Regions from separate parts of the Salinactinospora qingdaonensis genome, predicted to be linked through region 1. Evidence: predicted binding sites of a transcription regulator. Region 1 holds the regulator's gene; each other region holds the start of a gene.

Region 1 (4,181 bases):
CCGGCCCTCCGCCGTGGCGGCAATGGCGAACGTTTGATCTGCCACCCACTAAAGCACAATTTCTGGGTGGGTTGTTCCAGTAGCCCACTAGATATTGTGGGGAAATTACCTTCACTGTCGAGCCGTCGGCCGCCGGAAACCACCGGTCGTCGCGGTTGAAGTGCAGGTCATCATGGCGGAGTCAGGCAGGTTTGGCGAGGCGGCGCGCCTGAGCGTGTCGGCTTAGGCCGCCCAGGTGAAACTTCCCACGAGCGCGAGGGGGGTGGGAGGGCAACCTCTGCTGTCCCATGTCGCATGGGTGCCGGCCATCGCGCGGCGCCACACCGATGCGATGCCGCCGGGGCTGAGGTCAGGAGGAGGGCAGTAGCAGCACTTGGCCCGGGTCGATTCTGGTGTCGCTGAGGTCGTTGATCTCGACGAGCTCGTAAACCGTGCTGCGGGGGTCGTGGTTGGGGCGTATTCGCTGCGCGATCTCCCACAACGTGTCACCGTCTTCGACCACGATCGTCGACGATGAGGTGTCGAGCTCATCTGACTCGGTGGAGGCTCCGGCCGCGGAGGTCCCAAGCGCCATGGTCAGCACCACCGTGAGCGCGAAGCCCGCCGTGAGCGCGGTAGCCAGCGCGCTGACGAGCACGAGACGACCGCGACGGGTCAACCGCGGACCGCGGGGAGGGGAAGGAGGCGCGGAGAGATCGGGCAGCCCTTCGACGGAGGGCAGGATTGTGGCGGACGAACCGCCGCTGGGGGTGCTCACGGCTCCTCCCGCCCACTCGGGGACGTCAACGGACCAGTCGTAAACCTCGGTCTCGGGCGCGGAGTGAACCACCCGCAGCACGGAACGCTGGGCGTGTGACGGCGAGCGACGATCCGCCCCAGCGGGATCATGACCGGGGCCTAGGTTTTTTGGGGGCAACGGTGCCTCGGGCACGGCGGCAGCCGCGGACGCAGATCCGACTGTACACACTGTCTTCACCTTTGAACGCGAACCCAATAGAACTGACGTTCGATTACTACCGTATCCTGACGAATTTTTCAGCACCATCTCGAACGTTTGTTTGATATCGCTCTGTTAGGGCACTAACCTTGGACACGCTGTACTTGCGATACACCGACCTCGTCGCGCGCACGACATCGCATCGAGATACCGCTGTCACACCGCCGATGGCGGTGGACGCCTGACACCCCACACCGACCCGCCGAGGAGGCCGGACGTGCCGGAGGAGAACCACGTGACGCAGGAACCTCACACGGGTGGAAAGGCCGTCACCGCACTCCGGCCCACTGCCACTGATATCGGCGCGGGGGGGACCGACGCCGAGCAGACCTCAACGACACAGTCGGACGCCACTCCGAAACTCACGGATCGTCAGCAGAGTGTCCTGAACGTCATCCATCGTTACGTGCAGCAACGTGGCTACCCGCCGTCCATCCGGGAGATCGGTGACGCGGTGGGGCTGTCGAGCCCTTCTAGTGTCGCGCACCAATTGAAGGTGTTGCAACGTAAGGGCTACCTGCACCGCGATCAGAACCGCCCACGTGCGGTGGAAATTCGCATTCCGGGCCAGCCCCCCGTGCGCTCATGGGACGAGTTGCACTTCGATCACGCCGCCGATGCCGAGCGCTCGACCGACGTTCCCGTGCTGGGGCGCATCGCCGCCGGCGGGCCGGTGCTGGCCGAGGAGTCCGTCGAGGACGTCTTCACGCTGCCCAAGCAGCTTGTGGGCGAGGGCCGGCTGTTCATGCTCAACGTGGTCGGCGACTCCATGGTCGAAGCCGCCATCAACGACGGTGACCTGGTCGTTGTCCGTCAACAGCCCGAGGCCAACAACGGCGACATCGTGGCCGCCCTCATCGATGACGAGGCCACGGTCAAGGCGTTCAAACGCGACGGCGACCATGTCTGGCTGCTGCCACGCAACGAGGAGTACCAGCCCATCAGCGGCGACCAGGCGACCATTCTCGGCAAGGTCGTCGCGGTACTGCGCAAGGTGTAACGCCTTCGCTTCAATTCGGCACACTCCCGTGACCTCAGGGCGAATCAGCCCGAGACAGTGGCGCCGCAACGGGTGGCTCCAGCGCGGACTACGGTAGGGGACATGTCGCGCTCTCTGGCCGTAATACGCCGCTGCCTCGTCCTGGCTCTGGGCTGTCTCGCTCTGTTCGTGACCGGCTGCGCGCCACAGGGAGACCCGCCGTCCCAGACCACCTCCCCCGCTCCGGCGCCCGCGGTAACCGAACACGACATCACTTTCACCAGCGGCCCGGACACGCTGCACGGAACCTTCGCCGTTCCCGACAACGCCGACGGCCCGCTTCCCGGCGCGCTGATCATCTCCGGCAGTGGCCCCACCGACCGCGACGGCAACAGCGAGGCCCGCCCCAACGCCGACACCAACGCCAACCTCGCGCGGGTCCTGGCGCAGGCGGGCGTGGCCTCACTGCGCTACGACAAACTCGGCTCCGGCGAAACCGGCCACGCCTCTCGCTCCCCCGACGAGCCGGTCGGCTACGACGTGTTCGAGAGCGAGATGATCCACGCCTACGCCCGCCTCGCCTCCCAACCCGAAATCGACACCTCCCGGCTGCTGGTGGTCGGACACAGCGAGGGCAGCATCTTCGCGCTGCGCTCTACCCACGTCATCGACGAGCACCCGCCCACCGGGCTCATCCTCGTCGCACCGGTCGGCGACCGCTACCTCGACCTCATCGATCGCCAACTGACCGAACGAATCCGCACCGCCGAAAGCCAGGGAGCACTGGACGCCCCCACGGCGACGAAGTGGCTCTCTGACACCCGGTACTCGGTTGCGCGCCTCCGCGCCGGAGAGTCGCTGCCCGAGGACCTTCCTCCGCAGATCGAGCCGCTGTTCAACCCCAGCGTCGCACCGTTCCTGCGCCAGATCGACGCCATGGACCCCGTACGCCTAGCGCAGCAGGTGCCCTCGGAGGTGAACTCTCTCGTGCTGTGGGGAACAGCCGACTCCCAGGTCACCGAATCCGAAGTTGACCGGCTCATGACAGGGTTGTCCAACGCGCGGCGAGTCGATCTCGAAGGCGCCGACCACATCCTGCGCATGTACGACGACTCCCCCGGCGCCGCTGTGCTCGATGAGGACCGTCCCTTCTCCCCCGACGTCGCCCCCGCGGTCAGGCGGTTCCTCAACGAGAGCCTGTGATGTGACCCGGCGCGCGAGAGGCCGGGTCACATCGGCGCTCAAGAGCCGCTGTCGCGCACCGTGGCAACGACCTCGCGGGTCAGCTTCTCCGCCTCAGCGATGGCCTCATCGGGGGGCAGAGTCTCGGTGTAGTAGTAGTTGGTAGCCGAGGTGTAGCAGATCGAGAACACCAGGTTGGATAGCCGTGTGCCCACACACCCAGCCTCGTTTTGCGAGTCATACCAGGTGAGAGCTTCATCTCCCAGGTCATCCAGCGCCGAAGTGTCGAACTGCTCGGATCGCTGCGCTAGATCTTGGGAAGCGGCATCTTGCCCCGAGATCCCGAACTGATCCTCGTAGCGGGAGAGCAGGACGAGGGCGTCGGAGGGGACCCGGCGGCTGTCCTTGGGGGTGCTCCACTGGCACTGGCGCGCCTCCCACGACTGCGGGGCCTGCGGGTCGGTCGAGGCCGTCAGTTTCTCATCGATCACCCGGTCGTGCCGGGGAACCAGTCGGCCCAGGGCCTCGCCCTCGACAACTGAGCACTCCGGCAGCGCGCTGTAGACGTGACCGGAACTGCGTCCGCTCTCGATCAGCAACCCCACGCCCACGACGAAGGCGATCAGGATCACTCCCGCTACAGCAACGGCCACGATCATCACGATCGTGCAACCACGGTTGCTCTTCTTGGGTGCCGAACCAATGGAGGGGGTGGCCGCGGGGATGGGGAAGGCAGCTCCCTGGGAGGCAGGAGGAGGAAATGAGGGGGGCGGGCCACCGGCAGGCGTGTCCCCGGGAGGCGGGGGTGGTTGCCCGGGAGGGTCCGCTGGCGGTCCGGCGGGGGGTGGCTGGGCCATCAGCACCTTTCTCTCGTTGGCATGTGGGGGTGGCTCGCGTCCAACCTAAAAGCGGCCACCGACACCGTGGCCACGGACGAGCCTCACCCTCGACCGAACAGCTCCCCCAGGAGCCGACCCACCTCCACCGAGTGGAAAAGGAGGATGTATCCGGCCGCGGCGAAGA
Region 2 (4,181 bases), on a different contig from region 1:
CCCGGCGGAGGAAGGCGGCCGGAGGCGGATGCGGCTCGTCCGCAGCGATGTGCTCCTTACGGCTCGACTTCCACCGTCGTCGTGCCGTTCACCTCGCACAGGGCCGCCCCACCGGTCCACTCGGCCAGCCGCGCCCGGAAGTCGGAGAGCTCGGTCTCGGCAAGAGCGAGGTCGACGCGCACGTCGGCGCCGTAATCCACCTCCAGCACCCGGTAACCGGAGTCGCGCAGGTCGCTCTCCAGCCGCCCGGCGTGGGTGTAGTCGACGAGTACGGACACCACCAGCAGGTTGCGCCGCAGCAACGTTCCCACCGCCCCGATCCCGGCCGAGACCGCGTTGCCGTAGGCCCGGATCAGCCCGCCGGCGCCGAGTTTCACGCCGCCGAAGTAGCGGGTGACAACGGCCACGGTGTCGGTCAGCTCCCGCTGGCGCAGAACCTCCAGCATGGGGACACCGGCCGTCCCCGAGGGTTCGCCGTCGTCGCTGGAACGCTGGATCTGCCCTTCAGCTCCGATGACGTAGGCGGTGCAGTTATGGGTGGCGTTCCAGTGCCGTCTGCGCCGCTCGGCGATGAACGCGCGGGCCTGCTCCTCGGTCTCCACTCGCGCGAGCGCGCAGATGAACCGGGACTTTTTGATGTCGAGTTCGTGTTCGCCGTCGCGCTGGATCGTTCTCGTGGCTCCCCCTCGGATGGGCATGGGACCGCCATGACGGCCCGGAGTCAACGTTGTACTTCGAGACCGCTACCGAACACAACCGGCGGTTCCGAGAGGGGCCTGCCAGGGGCGGGAGACTACGGTTGGGGCATGCCCACCCCAGAGTTCATCCTCCGATTGCGCGAACACATCGGGCATCAACTGCTGTGGCTGACCGGAGTGACCGCTGTCGTCATCGACGGCGACAGCCGCATCCTGCTCCACCGCAGGGCCGACGACGGCCACTGGGCACCCCCGGGCGGCATCGTGGAACCGGGAGAGCAGCCCGCCGCGGCACTGGTGCGCGAGGTTTACGAGGAGACCGGCGTACACGTAGTCGCCGAGCGGGTGGCCAGTGTGGTGACCGAACCGCCCTTCACCTACGCCAACCAAGACGAAGTGCAGTTTCTCGATATCGCGTTCCGGTGTCGCCCGATCGGCGGCGAGGTGACCCCGGGCAGTGACGAGTCACTGGAGGTGGCCTGGTTCAAGCCAGACGAGCTTCCCGCGATGAACGAGCGCGTCATGCGCCGGATTCGGCACGCCCGGCAGGAGGGGCCGGCCTGGTTCAGCGGGTGAGCCGACCTGCCGGCCTCGCGAGACGAGCCGATGCCGGGTGGCGAGCGCGCGGCGCGACGGTGCCCGCCGCGCCGCGCCTACGGTTGGGCGCCCCTGCGCGGGGCACTCACCAGAACCGGCGAACGATCCAGTGGTTGGTGGCGGTGTCCAGCGTGAGGTCGGCGATGTTGGCCTGTCCGCCATCGGACTCCGCGGCCACACGTACCAGGCAAAAGTCCGGGCGATCCGGTGTGTTGTCTCCCCCCTCGGACTGCGAGTTCCACCTGCCGATGACCCGTCGCACCCGGTACATGTGCCCTCGCCACGCGAAAAGGGCGGGCTGGCCGGCAGTGGTCGATCTGACGTCGATCCGTTCGTTGTAGAGACTCACGACACCAGTATATCGAACGTCCGTTCGAAAAGGCGGGGAATTGGCCGCACGAACCGTTCCCCCACCCTAGGGCGCGCGGCGGCGAGCACTGGCGCCATCCCCGGCCACACAAAGCGAGCCACCTCACCTGACCTCGAACAACGCCACACAAGAAGGAGTAACCGACCCTCATCTCGGGCGTGTCGCGACAGGTCCCACCTCTCCCAGCGGTGAAAGTGGCACCACACCGTTAACCGACTAGGTGGTATGACATGTGGAATACCCTGGAGAACGCGCAACCGCGCGCCGCCGGGTGCACAGGGAGACGTCCGGGCTGACGGACGCCCGTGGGGGCACACCCCTCGCCCCCCGGACCCGGTGGTCACGACGGCCAGCCACGGGGCCGTCGTCCGGACTTCTGGGAGGGACATATGGCGGTTTCGTCAGAACGACGCACGTCCCCAACGGCGGACCACTCCGCCAACTCCGTTCCTGGGCGCCTGCTATCGGCGGCGACACAACTGTTCGCCGAGCGCGGCTTCGAGCGTACCTCCGTCCAAGAACTGGTGGAGCGGGCCGGCGTCACCAAGGGCGCAATGTATCACTACTATGCGTCTAAGGACGATCTTCTCTTCGCGATCTACGAGCGGGTGCTGTCGATGCAGACCCGCCGGCTCCACGAGTTCGCTGACGGCCCGGGCACGCTACAGGAACGACTGCGCGGAGCCGCGGCCGACGTCGTCAAAACCACGCTGGAGAACCTCGACGACGCGGCGATCTTCTTCCGCTCGCTGCACATGCTCTCCGCCGACCGGCAGGCGTCCATACGCAAGGAGCGCCGCCGCTACCACGAACGCTTCCGCGCGATGATCGAAGAGGGACAGAGCGAGGGAATCTTCCGCACTGACATACCCCCCGACATCATCGTCAACCAGTACTTCGGTGCGGTACACCACCTGAGCACCTGGTACCACGCCGACGGCGAGCTGAGCAACGCCGATATCGGCGGCTATTTCGCCGAGATGCTGATGACGAGCCTGCGCCCCGATTAGGTGCTGTTTTCGGGGGGCGGCGAGGGCGGGCGGTGGGCGCGAGCGGGCACCCCGCGGGCTGGCGAGATCACATAGCGATCGAGGCACGAGTCGACGAAGACCCCCACCCAGCCGCCCGAAAAACAGCACCATTAGGGCCGCGCATGGGGCGGGTCCACGCTGGCCCGCCCTGAGGCGCACCGCTTGGGAAGGGCCGGTTGCGGTGCCGCATGGCACCGGCAGGCACGTGCCCCGCCCGGTCGTGCCCCGCCCGCGGGCCGTGCGCCGAGACCTGCGCGGCCGTTGCGCCTCGGGGCTCACAGCCGCTCGGCGAGATCGCGGGAGAGGGTGGCGTTTTGCTGGGCGAAGAACCGTTCGAGGATGGGGGTGCGCACGAGCGCGTTGCGCAGCGCACCCACGAGCGGGTTACCGGTGAGGATCAGCCGTTGCATGAGCGCGGCCTCGCGCATGAACCTGCGGATCGGGGCACGGCGCCGCCGCGTGAAACCGGCGAGTTCACTGTGGGAGGCGTCGGGGGTGAGGCCGCCGCGGAGCTGGTCGGCCAGCACCCAGGCGTCCTCCAAGGCCAGCGAGGCGCCCATGCCGACGATGGGGTGGAGCGCGTGGGCGGCGTCGCCGACGAGGACCACTCTGCCGGCGTCGAAGCCCGAGAGCCGCACTTCGCGATTGCGGTCGAAGAACACGTCGCCGCCTTCGGCCGCGACGGCGCGCAGGATGTCGGACAGGCCCCACTCGTTGGTGATCTCTCGCAGATGTCCGAGAGGGTTGTCGGGGATAAGCCCCGGCGGTGACGGAGCCGCCACTGTGGCCATGCGGTGGCCGGTGATGCCACCGATGAGCACTGCCTTGCCGTCCTTGCCCCAAAGCTCGGTGAAGCCGTCGGTCATGTCGACGGTGGTGGGCACCCAGAATGCCCAGGCCGCGGTGCCCAGATCGCGCGAGGAGCGCCCGAAGACGATCTCGCGCACCTGGGAGTGCACCCCGTCGGCGCCCACGAGCACATCGGCGCGTTCCTTCTCGCCATCGGACCAGGTGACGGTGACCCCGGTGGCGTCCTGTCGGACGTCGCGCAGGGTGGTGTCCAGCCGGACCGCCTCGGCGGGGACGCCTTCGCGCAGTGCCTCGTGGAGATCGGCGCGGTGGATGACGGTGAAGGGCCGGCGCGCGGCAGAGCCCACACTGGGGTCTGCCCAGGTGCGCTGCGGGGAGAAGCTGCGGAGCCGTCGCCCGTCCGCGTCACGCACCTCCCAGTGGTGGACCGCGACCCCTGCGGCGGCGGCGCTCTCCGCGGCCCCAGCACGTTCGAGAACCTGCCAAGCGTTGCTCCACAGCACGATCCCGTAGCCGCGCCGGTCGAACCGCGGTGCGCGATCGGCCAGCCGCACCTCGTGGCCGTCTTGGCGCAGCAGCCGGTAGAGGCTCATGCCGGCGAGACCGGCGCCAACGATGAGAACACGCATAGCCTCGACCTCCGGGGCTGGGTCGGCAATCGGGTGGCGTGCCTGG
Region 3 (4,181 bases), 160 kb from region 1:
AAGTGATGTTCGGGATGGAGATTCTGTTCCTCGTCCTCGCGATCATCGTGATCGTCGCCGTCGTATCCACCGTGCGGATCGTGCCGCAGGCACGCGCCTACAACGTCGAGCGGTTCGGTCGCTACCTGCGTACCCTCAACCCGGGCCTGAACTTCATCATCCCGGGAATCGACCGCGTCAACACCAAGTTCGACCTGCGCGAGCAGGTGTTCTCCTCGCGTCCGCAGCCGGTGATCACCGAGGACAACCTCGTCGTCAACATCGATACCGTCCTCTATTACCAGATCACCCACGCCAAGGCAGCCGCCTATGAGGTCGCCGACTATCTACAGGCCATCGACCAGCTCACCGTGACCACGCTACGCAATGTCATCGGCGGCATGGACCTGGAGCGCACGCTGACCTCACGCGAGGAGATCAACTCGCGGCTGCGCGGGGTACTCGACGACGCCACCGGCAAGTGGGGAATCCGGGTCAACCGGGTCGAGATCAAGGCGATCGACCCGCCGCCCACCATTAAGGAGGCGATGGAGAAGCAGATGCGCGCCGAGCGCGACAAGCGGGCGGTCATTCTGCACGCCGAAGGTGAGCGGCAGTCGAAGATCCTCACCGCCGAAGGTGCCCGGCAGCAGTCGATCCTGGAGGCCCAGGGTGAGCAGCAGGCCGCGATCTTGCGTGCCGACGGTGAGGCCAAGGCCGTCGAGCGCGTCTTCCAGGCCGTGCACGCCAACAACGCCGACTCCAAGCTGCTGGCGTACAAGTACCTGGAGACCCTGCCCAGCCTGGCCAACGGCGAGGGCAACACGTTCTGGGTCATTCCCGGGGAGCTGACCCAGGCAGTGCACAACCTCAGCCGTGCCTTCTCCGGTGAGGAGGAGCAGGGTCAGCGTCCGGCGGCCGAGGCCGACGGTCACGGTGAGAGCGAGACCGGTTCGCACGAGGCTGAGGTGCCACAGCAGCTCACCTCCGGCGACCCTCTCCAGCAGCAGTCGGCTATGGCCGCCGCTGACGAGGCCGCCGAACGCGCGGCCGAGGCGGTGGCCGACGCTCGGGCCGAAGCCGAAGCCGCGGCCGGCCCCTCCGCGAGCTCCGAAACCTCCCAGGAGACGTGAGGCCGCCACCGGCACGCTTTGGCGTTCGCGCCCGGAGGGGTCGACCCCTCCGGGCGCGAACGCGGTCGGCGCCGCTGCTGGTCAGAGCAGCAGCAACTTGCCGGTGGTCCGGCGGGCGGCCAGATCCGTGTGGGCCTGAGCGGCCTCGCTCAGGGGGTAGCGGCCTCCCACCCGCACCTCCAGGTCTCCGGCGGCCACCAGTTCGAAGACGTCGGCGGCGCGCTGGAGGAGTTCGCTGCGTTGGGCGATGTAGTGCCCTAGGCTGGGCCGGGTCAGATACACCGAGCCGGCCGTGTTGAGCCGTTGCGGGTCCAACGGTGGCACCGGGCCGCTGGCTTGGCCGAACAGGGCGAGGACGCCGCGCGGGCGCAGGCTGGCCAGGCTCGCCTCGAACGTGTCGGCCCCGACTCCGTCGTAGACCGCGGCCACCCCTTCACCGGCGGTCAGGTCGGCCACCGCGTCGGCGACATCGGCCTCGGTGTAGCGGATGACGTGGTCGACGCCGGCGGCCCGCGCCTGCTCCTCCTTGGCTCGCGTGGAGACGGTTCCGATGACGCGCCCGCCGCGCAGCTTCGCCAGTTGCGCGATCAGCAGCCCGGTACCACCGGCGGCCGCGTGTACGAGTACGGTGTCGCCGGGCTGGATGGGGTAGGTCGAGTGCGTTAGGTACTGCGCGGTCATCCCTTGAAGCAGGGTCGCCGCCGCCTGTTCGGACGTCACTTCGTCGGGGACGGGCGCCACCCGGTTGGCCGGGACGACTGCCCGGTCGGCGTAGGAGCCGGGGTGCATCACCCACGCGCAGCGCTGGCCCACAGCAAGCTCGTCGACCGCTGCCCCTACCGCGCTCACGGTGCCGGCGCCTTCCACCCCCGGCGTGAAGGGGGTTGCTACGGCATAGGCGCCCGAGCGCTGGTAGATGTCGATGAAGTTCACCCCGCGGGCCTCGATGTCGATGCTCACCTCCCCCTGGCCCGGCGTGGGGGCGGCCGTCTCCTTGAGCCGCATGACCTCGGGCTCTCCCGGTTCGTCGATGACGATGGCGCGCATGTATCTCTCCGTATTCACCTGATCGAGCTGCTGCCGCGTGGAAGCGCCCGCACGCCTGCCGGGGCGTGCACCCTTCAGCAGACGCTTGAGCCGCGGCGGTCTTCTCCTACCGTGCCTTGCCTGCGGGACCGCTTCCCGCCGCCCCGCCTGTGGCCGTCGACAACCGGTGAGCGGTGGCTGCTCCCGTGGTGGATTCGGGCGAGCACAGCGGTGGTGGACATCGCTTGGTGGCCCCTGTTCGACTATAATGGGAACACGTGTTCGAATTACGCCTGTTCTTCCCCGCGGGCGCAGCACGCGCATCGGTCATCCTGACGGAGCCCCAGCGCGTGCGTCATCGGTAGGGAGGCTTGGTGAGTCGGAGCTACGGTGCGCCCATCACGGTCGGTCAGCAACAGGGGCGCCCGGTGCGCTTCACATGGGAGGGACGGATTTACACCGTGCATCGCATCATCGACCACTGGGTCGCGCTGCGGTCCCAATGGTCCCCCGAGAGCCAGGAGCGAGCCCCACGGCGCCGCTGCTGGCGCGTGCAGGCGGGAGTGGGCTCCAGCTACGGCGTGTACGAGCTGTATCACGATCTTGCCCTCGACGAGTGGCGGGTCGCGCGGGTGGCGCTGCCGCGCTCCCCGCACCCCTGCTGACCCCTGAAGCCTCGCTCTCCCGCGGGTGCAGGGGTGGCGCGGAATCGCGGGCGCGCCCGTGGCGTTAACGCCACGGGCGCGCCCGCCCGCCCCCATCCCCCAAAGGAGTCACCGCTATGGTCAAGGCCTCCGTCCTCGACTATGTCCTCAGCCCTCCCGAGTTGAGCGCCCACGAGGCTCTCAACGAGGTCGTCGACTCGGCCGTGCTCGTCGAGCAGTTGGGCTACGAACGTCTCTGGTTCTCCGAGCACCACAATTCCGCCGGTCTGGCGTGTAGTGCGCCAGAGTTAGTCATCGGGCGCGTAGCGGCGGCCACCCGCCACATCAGAGTGGGCGCGGGTGGGATCATGCTGCCCAATCACGCTCCGCTGAAGGTCGCCGAGGTCTTCAACACACTGGAGGCCATGTTCCCGCACCGCATCGACCTGGGGCTCGGTCGCGCTCCGGGAACTGACGGCACGACGGCACTCGCGCTGCGCGGCTCCCGCGAAGCCGTTGCCAAGGTCGACTTCGCCGACATGGCCCAGGAGCTCTTCGCTTTCCTCAGCAACGGGTTCCCAGCGGGCCACCCCTTCTGTGAGGTGACAGCCGCGCCGCAGTTGGTCACGCCGCCGCACGTGTGGATGCTGGGTTCCAGCGACTACGGCGCGACCTACGCTGCCGCCCACGGCTTACCGTTCTCGTTCGCCCAGCAGATCAACCCCGACTACACCGTGCCCATGCTGCGGCGCTACCGCGACCACTTCCGCCCCTCGTCACGGCGGTCCACCCCTTACAGCAGCTTCTCGGTGATCGCGTTTGCCACCGAGGACGCCGAGGAGGCAGAGGACTTCGCCGCGTTCTGGGCGTTGCAGATGAGCAAGGTGCGCTCCAACGGGCGCACTCCCACCTCTATGGCTCAGGCCCGCGAGTTCCGCTCTGACTCCCATTATCAATTGACCCGGCGTTCCATGGCTGACCGCATGTTTGTCGGCCAACCCGCCGAGGTCGCCCAGCGGGTACGGGCTGTTGCTGAGCAAGCTCACGCCGACGAGGTCGTCATCGCCACCCCCATGCCCGTGGCCGACGCCCGCAGGCGCAGTTTCGAGTTGTTGGCCGTCGAGTTCGGGCTCAAGCCGCGTGACTGAGACCGCTTCTCGTCACACGAGGCTCTCTGCCCCAGCGACCGGCCGGTGGCCACTGCCGGCCAGCGTCGCTCGCAAGCCCGGGGTTTCGGGGAAATCCGCCGTAGCGCGAAACCACGCTCGCTAGTGTTGAGCAAATGATGGAGCACCTGGGGTGGGCGGTGGAGGACACGATCGCCGGGTTCTGGGCTCTCGGCGGCGAGACACGTACCCTCAACGGGGCGCGGTTGATCCGTAACCGCTTGGCACCTCAC
Region 4 (4,181 bases), on a different contig from region 1:
TTCGCGAGCATGCTTCTCGCGGTAAACTGTTTCGTGTAACGCGAACTCTCTCAGGGAGTCTATGCTAATGGGACCTTCCTCAAGCTTGTCCAAGATGACCTTACGCAGGTGAGATAGATCGGCTTGAGCTTCAAGATCCAAGGAGAGCTGTCCTGGGAATCGTGGATCATGGAAGACTCCTCCCTGGTGTGGATCGACCTTCCACATGGCCTTCTTCATCACTCGCAAGCCTTCGATATGCTTGGTTCCAAAGACCAGATGCAAGCGACTCTTTTTAGGGAGGATCATCTCAAAAGACGTAACATATTCAAACCCAGCCCGCTTGAGAGATTTTTGATAAGCATCAATCAAAAATTTCTGCTTCTTGTTCGAAGGCTGGTTTTTTACATCACGCCACTCTTGACTGCCAAAGCACCGGTCCCCAACCTCAGCGCGTTCCTCGTCATCGACGAAGCGCCAAAGATGGCTGGCTTCAAACGTGACAAGCACCTCGCCCCCGCGGCGTTGAGCGACGTGACGTGCCGTTTCAAACGGAATGTGGTCTGGCCCACCCCACCCATCGAGAAACGCGAAGAATGGCTCGTCTCTACGTGATTCTTCGGTGAGGTCGGACAACAAGGCGCTGGCGTCAGCGTGCTGGATGGTCACGTTGAGCTTAGGATGCGAACCTCCATGGGGAGCCAGCTTTGCTGCCACCTGACGGCGGAGTTCCTCCACCCGTCTGGCGTCTTCCTCGATCAGCAAGACGTTGAGGTGCTGGTCGCGTCGCAGACGGTGGGCTTGCTTGAGGAAGACGTCGAGGGCGATCACCGGAGAACCTGGTTTTTCCCCCTCATAGACCCCCGGTCCCGCAAAGCCTTCGGCATAGGTGAGGGGAGGGATTCCTCGTGTTCCGGCAAGCTTTGCCAGCCACGTCTCCAGGTAGCTACGCAGCATCGCGTGCTTTGCTTCTGTATGCGGGCTAAGTTTCCACACAGCCTTTTCGGGGACCGCCATACCTAAGCATTATGAACATATGACACCAGGCCAACAATGTCTCATGTGGCCGGAAGAGGCTAAATGGTCACCTTGACAAGCAAGCCTGGGCAGCGTGGGAAGGGCGCTCGTCCCATGTACGGCCGTCGAGTACCCGGCCGCCCGTCTTCGGAGTGCGTCCCCCCCACTGCTTGAAGAAGAACGCGCTGCCCTGCTCGGCGCAGTGGTCGCGGAGACCGCGCACCCAGTCCGGGTGCACCGGCCTATGGTGAGGGCCGCTTTCTCCCCCTGCGATCACCCAGTCGATCCCGGTGAGATCGAGACGCGGCAGCGGTCCAAGCAACGGTTCACAGGAGAGGAACCGCACGGCCGCGGGAACCTCGCGTAGGTGGTCGGCCCGATCGAGGACGTCGGCGGATTCCACTGAGACCCCCATCCAGACGTTAGGGGGCCACACCAACTCAGACGCGAGACGAGCCAAACGGTGCGAGCGCTTGGTGAGGATCTGGTAGGTGTGCTGCGGAGTCTCCGCCATCACCTGGAATACCTGGTGGACGAAGTCTTTGGGGACCTTCGCGTGAAACAGGTCGCTCATCGAGTTCACGAAGACCACACGCGACGACTTCCAACGACGCGGGATATCGAGCGACTCGGGGTGGATCGTGACACCAAAGCCCGGGCCTGACGTGCGAGGATCACCATCGTTTTGGTATTTGCCGGCTCCCATGGCCTTCAGACGTTTGGCCAGAGCCAAGGCATAGCAGTTGTCGCACCCGGAAGCGACCCGGTCGCAACCGGTGGTGGGGTTCCAGGTGGCCTCGGTCCACTCAATCGAGCTTCTGTCAGCCACAGCGAGCCCAACCCTTCATATCGAAAACAACGTCTGACGAGCAGCATCAACCAAAGCTGGAACAACCCAACCACGCTGGCTCCGCCGCTGCCGCCCTAATCAAAAAACCAGCAACCATCGAACAACTGTTCGCAGAATAACAAGAGAAGGCCAGGGTTCGTAAGAGTTTTGGCCAACCGGTTTCAGTTAGGGCGGCGATCCTGGTGGCCGTAACCCTCCCCAGCCGGGGGTTCAGAGGCAGCGTTTCGCCCCAGCGCTGCCCAGTGACCACCACTGACGGGTCATCGCGGCCGGTCAGCATAGTTCGAAGTCGAGCTTGTCGAGGGCAAGGATGAGCCGCTGGGCACCTCTGATGATTCCCTCAGAGGTGGGGGTTGGTGGCTCGGTACGGCCAGGCCGACCTGCTCTTACAGTGACATGCCCGAGGGCCTGAGATCGGGGTGACCTCCGCGTCGCTGAGGATCATGAAGACCGATCTCAACCACCGCCGCCTGGCCGGCGACTGGGTGCGCGGCGTCAACCGGCTGCGCGGCCTGCTCGGGGCGATCTTTCCCGGATTGGAGCGCGCATTCGACTACGCCAAGCGCTCGCCGCTGGTCCTGCTCACCGCCTTCACCACGCCCGAGGAGATCCGCGCCGCCGGTGAGCCGGGACTCATCGCCCACCTGCATGAGCACGGCACCCACCGGCCCGACACCGCCGGGATCGCCGCCGGCGCCCTGGAGGCGGCCCAGGCCCAGGCCATCGTCCTGGCCAGCCAGGACAGCACCGCCGCGCTCATTAAGCGCCTGGCCGCCAAGCTGCTGGAGCTGGACCGTGAGCGCAAAGAGCTGGATAAGACCATCGCCAGCGTGTTCCGGTCCAATCCTCACGCGCAGATCATCGAGTCCCTGCCCGGGATGGGGCCCATCTTGGGCGCGGAGTTCATCGTCGTCACCGGCGGCGACGTGGCTGCCTTCGCCCACTCGGGCAAACTCGCCTCTTATGCCGGGTTGGCCCCGGTGGCCAAGGATTCGGGTCGGGTAAGCGGCAACCTTCGACGCCCGAAGCGCTACAACCGCCGAGTGCGCCGGGTGTTCTCCATGGACGCGTTGTCCTCGATCGCCGCCCACGGCCCGTCGAGAACGTTCTATCAGCGCAAACGTGGCGAGCGGATGCGGCACACGCAGGCGCTGCCGGCGCTGGCACGCAGGCTGGTGGACGTGCTGTGGGCGCTGCTGCGTGATGGCCGGTTCTTCGAGCACAACGCACCGGTCAGGCCAACTACGACTTGACACGGCCATTGAGATTCCCCCCTGTCGTCCATGATCTGGGGGTGGTGTCACCGGGCACCAGAGGCACCACCAGACCGCTGATAGAAGCACGATCCGCCCCTATGGGCAGGATCTTCGTCATGTGGATGCCGGCAGACGGTGCCCAGGCGAGGCCAGGAACAGCGCAGATAGGCAACCCACCATGATGGACACCCCTGACAGGATCGGCGTCTACCTCGGCCTGGACGTCGGCAAAGGCGAACACCACGCCCACGGGCTCACCCCGGCAGGCAAGACCGTGCTGGACAAGCGTCTGCCCAACAGAACCCAAACTCCGTGCAGTGCTGGACACGCTCACCGCCAAACACGGCCACGTGCTGGTCGTGGTCGACCAGCCCGCCTCCATCGGCGCCTTGCCGTTGGCGGTGGCCTGTGACGCCGGATGCCCGGTGGCCTACCTGCCCGCACCTGACCATGCGGCGTGTGGCCGACCTGTATCCCGGCCAGGCCACGACCGATGCCCGTGATGCGGCGGTCATCGCCGACGCGGCCCGGACGATGCCCCACAACCCTGCGCAACCTGGCCAGCGACGACGAGGCGATCGCCGCGTTGAACATGGTGGCCGGCCACGACGAGGACCTGGCCGCCGAGGCCACCCGCACCCGCAACCGGCTGCGCGGCCTGCTCACCCAACTCCACCCCGCCCTGGAGCGCGTCCTCGGCCCCCGCACCGACCACCCGGCCGTGCTCACGCTCCTGGAGCGCTACCCGAGCCCGGAACGCATCCGCCGGGCGGGCCGCTCCCGGCTGGTCGAATCCATTCGTCCCCACGCCCTTGCCGGGTGTCAGCGCGGGGGCGTTCACCGGCCTGCGTAGCGGGCGGTGTTGTCCAGGCGGACGGTGAAGCTGCCCGTTTGCTCGCGGGTAAGTAGGAGCAGCGGTTCGGTGGCGGTCAGGTCGGGGGTGTCGGTGATGCCGCCGACCTTGCGGGTTGTGGTGACGGCTACGAAGTCTCCGTCAGAAGCGAAAGCGTCCAGGTAGGTGGTGTTGCGCTGGCCGCGTTCGCCGTTGAGGAGGCACTTGGCGGCGCCGAGCACACCGA

Evidence for each region. Region 1 encodes LexA, which represses DNA repair genes until DNA is damaged. Its sites were predicted from a motif close to TCGAACANNTGTTCGA; they were not measured.
Region 2: the regulator LexA is predicted to act here: its motif matches at 1,657-1,672, upstream of ABD848_RS04305 (DUF6504 family protein).
Region 3: the regulator LexA is predicted to act here: its motif matches at 2,409-2,424, upstream of ABD848_RS01070 (DUF6504 family protein).
Region 4: the regulator LexA is predicted to act here: its motif matches at 1,943-1,958, upstream of ABD848_RS06080 (DUF5131 family protein).

What each region holds. Positions count from the first base shown of each region.
Region 1 covers NZ_BAABDD010000001.1:89,946-94,126, forward strand. The annotation lists gene ABD848_RS00365 (LysM peptidoglycan-binding domain-containing protein) at 350-757, opposite strand; gene lexA (transcriptional repressor LexA) at 1,215-1,997, shown strand; gene ABD848_RS00375 (alpha/beta hydrolase) at 2,100-3,179, shown strand; gene ABD848_RS00380 (hypothetical protein) at 3,218-3,811, opposite strand; gene ABD848_RS00385 (hypothetical protein) at 4,099-4,181, opposite strand, start outside.
Region 2 covers NZ_BAABDD010000003.1:86,502-90,682, forward strand. The annotation lists gene ABD848_RS04295 (YigZ family protein) at 57-698, opposite strand; gene ABD848_RS04300 (NUDIX hydrolase) at 807-1,274, shown strand; gene ABD848_RS04305 (DUF6504 family protein) at 1,381-1,644, opposite strand; gene ABD848_RS04310 (TetR/AcrR family transcriptional regulator) at 2,055-2,675, shown strand; gene ABD848_RS04315 (FAD-dependent oxidoreductase) at 2,972-4,135, opposite strand.
Region 3 covers NZ_BAABDD010000001.1:252,755-256,935, reverse strand. The annotation lists gene ABD848_RS01080 (SPFH domain-containing protein) at 6-1,112, shown strand; gene ABD848_RS01075 (quinone oxidoreductase family protein) at 1,194-2,159, opposite strand; gene ABD848_RS01070 (DUF6504 family protein) at 2,513-2,803, shown strand; gene ABD848_RS01065 (LLM class flavin-dependent oxidoreductase) at 2,920-3,930, shown strand; gene ABD848_RS01060 (GNAT family N-acetyltransferase) at 4,065-4,181, shown strand, end outside.
Region 4 covers NZ_BAABDD010000004.1:139,290-143,470, reverse strand. The annotation lists gene ABD848_RS06085 (three-Cys-motif partner protein TcmP) at 1-996, opposite strand, end outside; gene ABD848_RS06080 (DUF5131 family protein) at 1,064-1,825, opposite strand; partial or broken gene ABD848_RS06075 (transposase) at 2,530-3,099, shown strand; partial or broken gene ABD848_RS06070 (IS110 family transposase) at 3,281-3,913, shown strand; gene ABD848_RS06065 (hypothetical protein) at 3,940-4,181, opposite strand, start outside.